One region of the Bradyrhizobium sp. AZCC 1577 genome, then DNA from elsewhere that is predicted to be linked to it. Evidence: predicted binding sites of a transcription regulator. Region 1 holds the regulator's gene; each other region holds the start of a gene.

Region 1 (3,271 bases):
TGCCGATGCATTGTCTGCCATCCTCGCGGGCGCCGATCCCCTGCCCGAAGAAATGGTGGCGCTCGATGAGGCGTATCACCGCATTCTCGCACGCGACGTCGCCGCGCGGCGGACGCAACCGCCGCAAGCGATGTCGGCGATGGACGGCTATGCGGTGCGCGCAGCTGACGCCGCCGATGTCAGCGCGCGGCTAAAGGTGATCGGCGAGGTCGCCGCCGGCCGCCCGTTCGAGCGGAAGGTCGGCCCGGGGGAAGCGGTGCGGATCTTTACCGGCGGCGTGATTCCCGATGGCGCCGACGCTGTCATCATCCAGGAAGACACTGGCGTCGAGGGCGATCATATCACCATCACGGAAGCTGCCGTTCCGGGGCGGCATATCCGCGCCGCGGGCGTTGATTTCCGCGAAGGCGACGTCCTCCTCAAACGCGGGCGCCGCCTCACCGACCGCGACCTCTCGCTCGCCGCCGGCATGAACTACCCGGAGCTTGCGGTGCACCGCCGCCCGAAAGTTGCGATGCTGGCGACCGGCGACGAGCTGGTGATGCCGGGCGCAAGCCCCAGCCCCGGCCAGATCGTCTATTCCAACGGCTACGGCTTGCGGGCACTGGCGCGGGCCGAAGGGGCAGAAATCATCGACCTCGGGATCGCCGCCGACACCGTCGCCGCGACCACGGACGGCATCCGCCGTGCCCGCAAGGCCGACGCGGACATCCTGATCACCCTGGGCGGCGCGTCGGTCGGCGACCACGACCTCGTCAAGCGGTCGCTGGAAGCCGAGGGCGTCGCCATCGCATTCTGGCGGATCGCGATGCGGCCGGGCAAGCCGATGATGCACGGCAGGCTGGGCGCGATGCGGGTGATCGGCCTGCCAGGCAATCCCGTCTCCTCGTATGTCTGCGGCTTCCTGTTCCTGGTGCCGCTGATTCGCGCCTTATCGGGCCGCGATACCATCCATCACCGGCGCGAAAGCGCGCTGCTCGGCCGCGACCTCGCCGCCAATGATCAGCGCGAAGACTATCTTCGCGCCCGCCTCGAAGCGCGCGACGACGGCACGCTGGTTGCCGTGCCGGTGAACCATCAGGACTCGTCGCTATCGGGGAATCTCGCTGCGGCACGTGCACTTGTGATACGTCCGCCGTTCGCGCCGGCTGCCGCAAAGGGATCGCGTTGCGAGCTGCTCCGGCTGCCGGAATGACGCCTGAACGGTGTTCCCCCAGCACCTTGGGCCGGAACCGCAATGCGTTCACCTGAAATTAAGTGGTTGCGGAACACATATCGAACATATAGTGTCCGTTCATGATTTGTTTCGACTGCTAGTGTCTTAGATCGGGAGTTTGGGGACTCCACGATCCGGGCCCTGAAGATTCGGAACGAGACGACGCCAACCCGGGGGATTGCTCGCGATGCTTACGCGCAAACAGTATGAACTTCTGCGTTTCATCAATGAACGGCTGAAAGAGGCCGGCGTGCCGCCCTCCTTCGACGAGATGAAGGACGCGCTCGATCTGCGTTCGAAATCCGGAATCCACCGCCTCATCACCGCACTGGAGGAGCGTGGCTTCATCCGTCGCCTGCCCAACCGCGCCCGCGCCATCGAAGTCATCAAGCTGCCCGAGCTCGCAGCCGCCGCCAACAGCCGCCGCGGCTTCACGCCGAGCGTGATCGAGGGTACGCTCGGCAAACGCACAGTGAGCGCGCCGGCCGCCGAGGACGACGGCAATCGCCCGGTGGCCGTGCCTGTCATGGGCCGGATTGCCGCCGGTACGCCGATCGAGGCGCTGCAGACCCGCAGCCACACCATCAGCGTACCGCCGGACATGCTCGGCTCCGGCGAACATTACGCGCTCGAAGTGCGCGGCGATTCCATGGTGGACGCGGGCATTCTCGACGGCGACATGGCGCTGATCCAACGCAACGAGACCGCCGACACCGGCGACATCGTCGTGGCGCTGATCGACGAGGAGGAAGCCACGCTGAAGCGCTTCCGCCGCCGCGGCGCCTCGATCGCGCTCGAGCCCGCCAACACCGCCTATGAAGTCCGCATCCTGCCGCCGAACCGGGTCCGGATTCAGGGCAAGCTGATCGGGCTCTACCGCAAATACTGACCCGTTATGCCGTCCGGGCCGTGACGGAAAAGAGCCTCGGCCCGCGGCCGGGGTTTTTTGTTGCGCGTTTGGAACCAACGCCCGTTAGCGCGTTTGTGAATGTGGCGCAGTGCGCCAGTCGCAGAATTGCCCAGAAACGAGAAAAGGCTCTGCGCCATGTCCACTCTGATAGAGGCCTGTGCCTCCTTCTAGACACGGGTCAGCTATCTCAAACGAGGGAGCCATCCGATGTGTGACTATAGCCTGCATGCTGTGGCTACGCGGCCTGCCGAGGTCGGCGAGACGCTGATCACCACGACATTCCGCGGTACATCGACCCGCGGCTTTGCGTCGGAACGCGAGCCTGCAGTGGCGGTCTGCATGCTTCCCGGCACCGAACTGGCGTTCGCTGAGGACGTCAAATACGACAACCGGTGGATCTGGACTCGAACCACCGACTGGCGGGTCGGCAAGTTCAATCAAATCGACCCCCATATCTCCGACCGTCACCATGACGCGATCGAATTTCCCGACGGAAGCCATGTGCTGGTGACGCAGCTTTGCGAAGGCCAGCGCGCGACCGTGCTGCAATTGCCGGTGGTCCAGACCGGTGGCGAACGCGCGCCGAAGGTGACGGAAGCGCGTCCGGCCGAATCGATCGTGACCGGATAAACGCCCACGCGCATATGATCCGCCGGCCCAGGCCGGCGGATCAGGGTGGTACATTTTTCAGAGCTCGGCACCGCAGGGGGGCAGTCGGTGGTCAACAAGGTAACGTGGCAAAAAGCCGGGCGCGTCACTGAGCCCGGGCGGTACATGTTCAGGTACGGCTGGCTCACCATCACGGCCGAGGATCTCGCAATCTGGCAGCAATTTCCCGACGCATCGTTCACGCTGGTCGCTCTGCCGTCGGCGCCCGACGCGCCCGAGGAATTCCATCTCGGCGCGTTCGAAATTCCAGCCAAACCCACAGTCGACGAGCACTGACGCCCGTCTACTCCTCCGCCTGAAGGTCTGCCTCGGCCGGCGTGGCATCGACGCTGCGCGGTGGCACGACGCGCGGCGCCAGCACGGTGGTGTCGGCCTCACTCTCGTCGGCTATGGCCGGCGACCAAGGCCGGTCGATCCCCCTCGGCTTGACCGCCTCGACGGCAAATCCCTCGCGGCCACGCCGCAACGCCATCGCG
Region 2 (3,271 bases), 110 kb from region 1:
TCCTGCGCGTAGCCGCCCATCGCACCGATGTAGAAGCCGGTCCAGTTATTGATCGCAATCGCTGCGGCCGGCGCCTTGGTGTAGGGCCTAGCAGCGAGATCGGCGGCCATCGCAGGCGCCATCCCAAGCGCGATCAGGCCAGTGGTGGTCAGCAGAATCTTCTTCATTTTCTTTTTCCTTTCGCGGCTCTCCAACGCAACTTTCCTCAGCCGTCAATTTGAGGTTGCTTGGCGATATAGCGCGAAGTTCCCGAAAAATGCTGTCGCGGAAATACCACATCAGCGGCAAAAGCATGGAAATACAACCGTTCCGGGTGTCGGGTGTGCCGGTCTACAACCAAACAAAAAGGCCGGCGCAAGGCCGGCCTTTTCAGTGCTGGTTATCACCGCAAACAAAAAGGCCGGCGTGAAGCCGGCCTTTCCGTAGTACCGCGCTGGCTTTGCGATCAGTACCTCGCGATGACTGGGCCACCCCAGCGGTAGTTGACGCGGACCGTGACGAGATCGACGTCCTGGCTGATGTTACTAGTCCTCGAAAACGAGCCGGCCGGAACACCAACAAAGTTGCCGGATGCAGCAAAGTCGACGTCGCGGTCACCCATGAACAGGTGGTTGTACTCGACGCCAACCGACCAGTTCGGGGCGAAGCCGACTTCGAGACCGGCACCAACGACGCCGCCCCAACGCGTTTCCTTGGCGCTGTCGATCAGCAGCCCGGTCGCGACATCGAACCCCTTGTACTTGTCGCTGGTCACCGCAGCACCGCCCTTTACGTAGAGCAGGACGTTGTTCCAGGCATAGCCAACCTGACCGGTGATCAGCCCGAACGCGTTGATCCTCGACTCATTCTCGACGAGAGGGACAAAGGCCAGACTTGTGTTGGAACCCGTGAAGTCAGCCCAGTTGCCTTGCCCTTCCACGCCGAACACCCAGGTGCCGGCCTGCCAGCGGTAGCCGAGTTGACCACCGGCCGTGCCGCCAGTCGCATCGTGGCAGCCTTCGGCCACGGGCGGAATGAACGGACCCCCAGCGTCGGCGGTGAGGTCCCAACATTTGCGGCCCGAACCCCAACCACCGTTGGCACCGATATAGAAGCCGGTCCAATCATACACGGCAGCGACCGGAGCAGGCGGCGCCTTGGTGTAAGGGCGCGCAGCGAGGTCGGCCGCCGCCGCAGGTGCAGCGAACGCAATGAGAGCAACCGAAGCTAACAGATACTTCTTCATGATCTATCCCCAGTTTTGTCCGCTTCCCGCTAGGCCTGAAGCGTTGTTGTGACGCGAGCGCCCGCGCCGCTGAAGCATTCTATAGCGCGACTCGACCGGAAATGGCGTGTCCTGGATGCAACAGGCGCCAACCAAGTTTATGGAACGAAGCTTATGATTTATCTGGTATAATTGGAACCGAGACGGGAACTTTCGGGTTCCATTTCGCTTCTTTCGGTTCTCCCGTGGGTTTCCGGGGTTCGCTTGGAGATTGCAAAGCCGCCAGCAGGCGCATATAGGGCGTTATCCGGAACAAAGCTGGAACGCGCACGTAGGCGATGCTATATGTGGATAACCGGCGACTTGCCGAGGGATCGCCAAGTCAGCGGGGTCTGTCAGTGTATAGGTCCGGATGTCCGGGAGCGGACGCGGAAACGGACAAGCGACAGGTCAAGAATTGAAGACGGCCGGCACGGAAGCGGCCGAACCAGTGATTTTTGCCGGCGATATCGAGTGGAGAGCGGCGATGGCGGGAAGCGTGAACAAGGTGATTCTGGTCGGAAACCTCGGCAAGGATCCTGAAATCCGGCGGACACAGGACGGGCGACCGATCGCCAATCTGAGCATCGCGACATCGGAGACCTGGCGCGACAAAGGCACCGGCGAGCGCAAGGAAAAGACCGAGTGGCACCGCGTGGTGATCTTCAACGAGGGGCTCTGCAAGGTCGCCGAACAGTATCTGAAGAAGGGCGCCAAGGTTTACATCGAGGGTCAGTTGCAGACGCGCAAATGGACCGACCAGAGCGGGGTCGACAAATACTCGACCGAGGTCGTGCTGCAGGGCTTTAACTCGAACCTGACCATGCTCGACGGCCGCAGCGGCGGCGGGGGCGGCAGCTTCGGGTCCGATGATTCCGGTGATTTCGGCTCGAGCGGTCCGGCTAGCTCGGCGCCGCGGCGGGCGGTCGCAGCGGGCAGCCGCAACAGCGATATGGACGACGACATCCCGTTCTAGAGCCGAGCCTTCGGCCGGCGCATCGGCTAGCAAGAAATTCGCTTGCGAGAGGGGGCGTTCACGCCTGCCATTACAGCTAATGTGCCGCCGCGGGAATCCGCTGCATTCGGCTGAAAACCTATCTACGGGCGCGTTGCGCCGAGTGTGCGGTCGGCTCGCTCAGCCGTCATGCTATTAATATTCGCATGAGGTATTTCACTTAGACTGCTCCAGCCTTGAACGCCAACCGGATCTGGAGCGCCCACCATGAGCCTCGCACCGCTGCTAGAGGCGCCCGGGACGATCCCGTTGCATGCCTTCGCAGCCATGGCGGCGTTTGCGCTTGGCATCGTGCAATTCGCAGCACCGAAGGGAACCCTGCCGCACCGGACCATCGGCTGGATCTGGGTCGTGCTGATGGCGGCGGTCGCGATCAGTTCGCTCTGGATCCATGAGATTCGGATGTTCGGGCTGTTCAGCCCGATCCATCTGCTGTCGATCTTTGTGCCGATCATGCTGACGCTCGCGGTCCTGCATGCCCGCCGGCACAATGTCGGCGGTCACCGCAAAGCGATGGTGTCGATCTTCTTTGGAGCGCTCGTCGTCGCCGGCTTGTTCACCTTCCTGCCGGGACGGATCATGCATGCGGTGGTTTTCGGCCACTAGGCCTGTCGTGGGAACATCGTTTTTGACACTGTCTTCCGGCCCTGAAACGGTGGTTCCGGCAGGGCTCGGGAGAGCTGTCTCCGATCCTCGTAAGTCCATGAAAAAACGAGCGGAAAAACAGCTTCCTCCTGACGGCTTCGGGGTGGTTATCAGACCCTCGATGCGCTATATGATTCTTAGCTGAGAACTGACTGGATTCCCCTTTGTCCGACAACGAAGACGACAAGCCCGGCGAGCCGCCGGAGCACTCCGACATTCGCCCCGTTTCCATCCTCGACGAGATGAAACGCTCCTACCTCGATTACGCCATGAGCGTGATCGTGGCGCGGGCGCTGCCGGACGCGCGCGACGGGCTGAAGCCCGTGCATCGGCGCATCCTGTATTCGATGTACGAGCAGGGGCACACG
Region 3 (3,271 bases), 1.9 Mb from region 1:
ACGGCAATTCACCGGCCGGGAGAAGTGGCGCTGCCGCAACGTCGCGCGTTTAATCCGGCAGGTGCACCCGCCGGTCCTCGCCGACCTCGATACCGGGCGCCACCACGACTTCCCAAATGTGGTTGTCGGGATCGCCGAAATAGCCGGAATAACCGCCGTAATCGGTCTTGTGCGCCGGCTTCAACAGCGACGCGCCGCAGGAGATGGCGAAATCGAGTGCAGCATCCACCTCCTCGGTAGAACTGCAATTCCAGGCGAGCGTCGTGCCGCGAAACGTCTTCGGCCGCGGCTGATCCGGCAGCTTGGCGTCGCCGGCGAGTTGATCCCACGGGTAGAGCGCAATCACCGTGCCGCCGGTGTCGAAGAAAGCGACGGCCTCACCGGTTGCGTGCATTTTTCTTGCAAAACCGAGCGCTTCATAAAAGGCGATGCTGGCGCGGATATCGTTGACGCCGAGCGTGATGACCGTGAACCGGGGGACTGGCCTGCCAGTGCTCATGCAAATCTCCATCCGTCATTGCGAGAAGCGGAAGCGGCGACGTGTCCGCCGTAGCTCGTAGAGCGAAGGCGGAAGCAATCCATTCTTCCTTGCTTGGCGCGATGGATTGCGTCGCGGAGCCTGTCATCGGGCGCGCATTCGCGCGACCCGTTGGCTCACAATGACGACAACGACCTAGAACAAACTAAGTTGCTGTCCGCTTCGCTTCGGCTTGACGAAATGATCGGTCGTCAGTTTCGAACGCCGCTTGTTGAGGCCGAGCTTCTCGCAGGCGATTTCGAACCGCCGCCCGATCATCCAGGCCATCGGGCCGGTGCCCTTCATCCGCGTACCCCATTGCGAGTCGTAGTCGCGCCCGCCGCGCATGTCGCGGATCAGGGTGAAGACGTGACGGTAGCGGTCGGGATAATTCGCCATCAGCCATTCGCGAAAGAGGTCGCGCACCTCAAGCGGCAGCCGGAGCAGCACGTAGCTCGCCTCCTTGACGCCGGCGTGAGCCGCAGCATCGAGAATCCGTTCGATCTCGGAATCGTTCAGCGCGGGAATAACGGGTGCGACCATCACGGTGGCAGGGATGCCGGCCTGCGACAATTGCCGCAGCGCCTCCAGCCGCTTCGGCGGCGTCGAGGCGCGCGGCTCCATCGTGCGGGCGAGCTTGGGGTCGAGCGTGGTCACGGAAATCGCAACCTTTGCCAAATTACGCTTTGCCATTCGCTGCAGAATATCGATGTCGCGCGTCACCAGCGCCGATTTGGTGACGATGCCGACGGGATGACCGGCCCGATCGAGGACTTCGAGAATGCCGCGCATGATCTTGTGCTCGCGCTCGATCGGCTGATAGGGATCGGTGTTGGTGCCGATCGCGATCATGCGCGGCTCGTAACCGGGCGCCGCCAATTCTTTCTCGAGCAATTCTGGCGCATCCGGCTTGGCGAGCAGTTTGGATTCGAAATCGAGCCCGGGCGACAGGCCGAGAAAGGCGTGGGTCGGCCGCGCGAAGCAGTAGACGCAACCGTGCTCGCAGCCGCGGTACGGATTGATCGAGCGGTCGAAACCGATGTCGGGCGAGTCGTTGCGGGTGATGACCTTGCGCGAGGTATCGAGCGATACCGTGGTCTTGAACGGCGGCAGCTCGTCCAGACTCTGCCAGCCATCGTCGAAGGCGACCCGCGCCTCGGCTTCGAACCGGCCGCTGTCGTTGGACTGCGCGCCGCGGCCGCGCCGCCGCTGGCGTTCGATGGCGACCGCGAGTTCGGGAAAAGGTGTCGCACCCGCCGGTTCGGCGGGCGGCTTGACCGGCGGGTGCTTGAGGGCATGAGAGGATGCTCGGCTCATGAAGCGAACATAGCACGCACCAAGAACAAATCAAGAACATAACCGACAACAATTCACCGGAAGCGCAGACACCGGCGACGGAGCCGGCGCCCGATGCCGCAAAAATCTGCACGCAAGCGGCTGTTTTGATTGTGACAAGATGATAACTGTGCAGCGTTTTTCACTGCTCGAGCCATCGAAAACCTCACTCATGTTGAGCGTGATCATTCCGACCGAAGGAATAGAACAGCCCGCCGTCGCCACGCTGGCAGCGTTGGTGCCGGGAGCCGCAGCCGGCGTCATCCGCGAGGTCCTGCTGGTCGACCGGGCCGGCAACGGCGTGATCGAACGGGTGGCCGACGTGGCCGGTTGCCGCTTTCTTAAGTTCGAGGGAACACGCGCCGCGGCATTGGCCGCCGGGGCGCGGGTGGCGCGCTCGCCATGGCTGATGTTCCTGCACGCCGGCGCGGTGCTCGACAGCGGCTGGATCGACGAGACCACACAGTTCATCCAGAACGTATCGCTCAGCGGCCGGCCGCGCGCCGGCGTCTTTCGCTATGCCCGATCGCCCTATGCCGATACGAGCCTGCGCGACGGCTTGAAGTTCATGGCCCGCATGATTGTCGGACCGTCGGCGGAACAGGGGCTGTTGATTGCCCGCGATCATTATGAGCGGCTTGGCGGCCATGGCGTGGATTCCCGCCGTCCCGAGACGCGGCTTTTGCGCCAGCTCGGCCGCGCCTCACGCACCCAGTTGCGCAGCCGGATCATGGTCGTCGCCTAAAGCGATACACCGCAGGCCCGGACACAAAATATCGAAAACAACCCCATGCAAAGTAGAAGCGGGACGAGCCGGGCGCCTCCCTCATCAGAATATACTTGCCAAAGTCAAATATCTATTTGACAATGACAAATATCGAGATGCCCGAGGTCCCAGATGAATTCCGAACAAGAAGTCGCGGCCGTTCGCGCCTTCAACCGCTTCTATACCCGCAAGCTCGGCATCATCGAGCCGAAGCTGCTGCACAGCCCCTTCACGCTGCAGGAAGCGCGCATCATCTACGAGATCGCGCATCGCCCGGCCTGCACCGCCACCGACCTCACCCGCGACCTCGGGCTCGATCCCGGCTTCCTGAGCCGCACCCTGCAGGCGCTGCAGCGCCGCCAGATCGTGACGCGAAAGCCCTCAAAGGATGACGGCCGCGTCAACGAACTCTCGCTGACCGCCAAAGGCCGCGCCGCCTCTGCCGAGCTCGAGCGCCGCTCGCGCGAGGAGGTCGGAAGCCTGCTCGCTTCGCTCGAAGACAGTCAGCGCGCCGCTGTCGTGCAAGCGATGACGACCATCGAGCAGGCGCTGGAACGGCCCACGGCGAAGCCAGCCGCCTTTCTCCTGCGCAGCCACCGGCCCGGCGACATCGGCTGGGTGATCTCGAGCCAGGCAAAGGCCTATGCCGAGGA

What was found. The regulator LexA, encoded in region 1, represses DNA repair genes until DNA is damaged. The targets are predictions, from matches to a motif close to TGTTCNNNNTGTGTTCNG.
Region 2: the regulator LexA is predicted to act here: its motif matches at 1,513-1,530, upstream of V1278_RS21615 (single-stranded DNA-binding protein).
Region 3: the regulator LexA is predicted to act here: its motif matches at 1,856-1,873, upstream of V1278_RS11850 (PA0069 family radical SAM protein).

The regions. Positions count from the first base shown of each region.
Region 1 is NZ_JAZHRQ010000001.1:4,457,640-4,460,910, reverse strand. It holds gene V1278_RS21085 (molybdopterin molybdotransferase MoeA) at 1-1,195, shown strand, start outside; gene lexA (transcriptional repressor LexA) at 1,404-2,105, shown strand; gene V1278_RS21075 (hypothetical protein) at 2,334-2,756, shown strand; gene V1278_RS21070 (hypothetical protein) at 2,802-3,071, shown strand; gene V1278_RS21065 (ComEC/Rec2 family competence protein) at 3,079-3,271, opposite strand, start outside.
Region 2 is NZ_JAZHRQ010000001.1:4,565,399-4,568,669, forward strand. It holds gene V1278_RS21605 (outer membrane protein) at 1-167, opposite strand, end outside; gene V1278_RS21610 (outer membrane protein) at 446-1,225, opposite strand; gene V1278_RS21615 (single-stranded DNA-binding protein) at 1,731-2,219, shown strand; gene V1278_RS21620 (DUF2306 domain-containing protein) at 2,466-2,864, shown strand; gene gyrA (DNA gyrase subunit A) at 3,068-3,271, shown strand, end outside.
Region 3 is NZ_JAZHRQ010000001.1:2,524,708-2,527,978, reverse strand. It holds gene V1278_RS11855 (VOC family protein) at 50-499, opposite strand; gene V1278_RS11850 (PA0069 family radical SAM protein) at 674-1,834, opposite strand; gene V1278_RS11845 (glycosyl transferase) at 2,025-2,597, shown strand; gene V1278_RS11840 (bifunctional helix-turn-helix transcriptional regulator/GNAT family N-acetyltransferase) at 2,751-3,271, shown strand, end outside.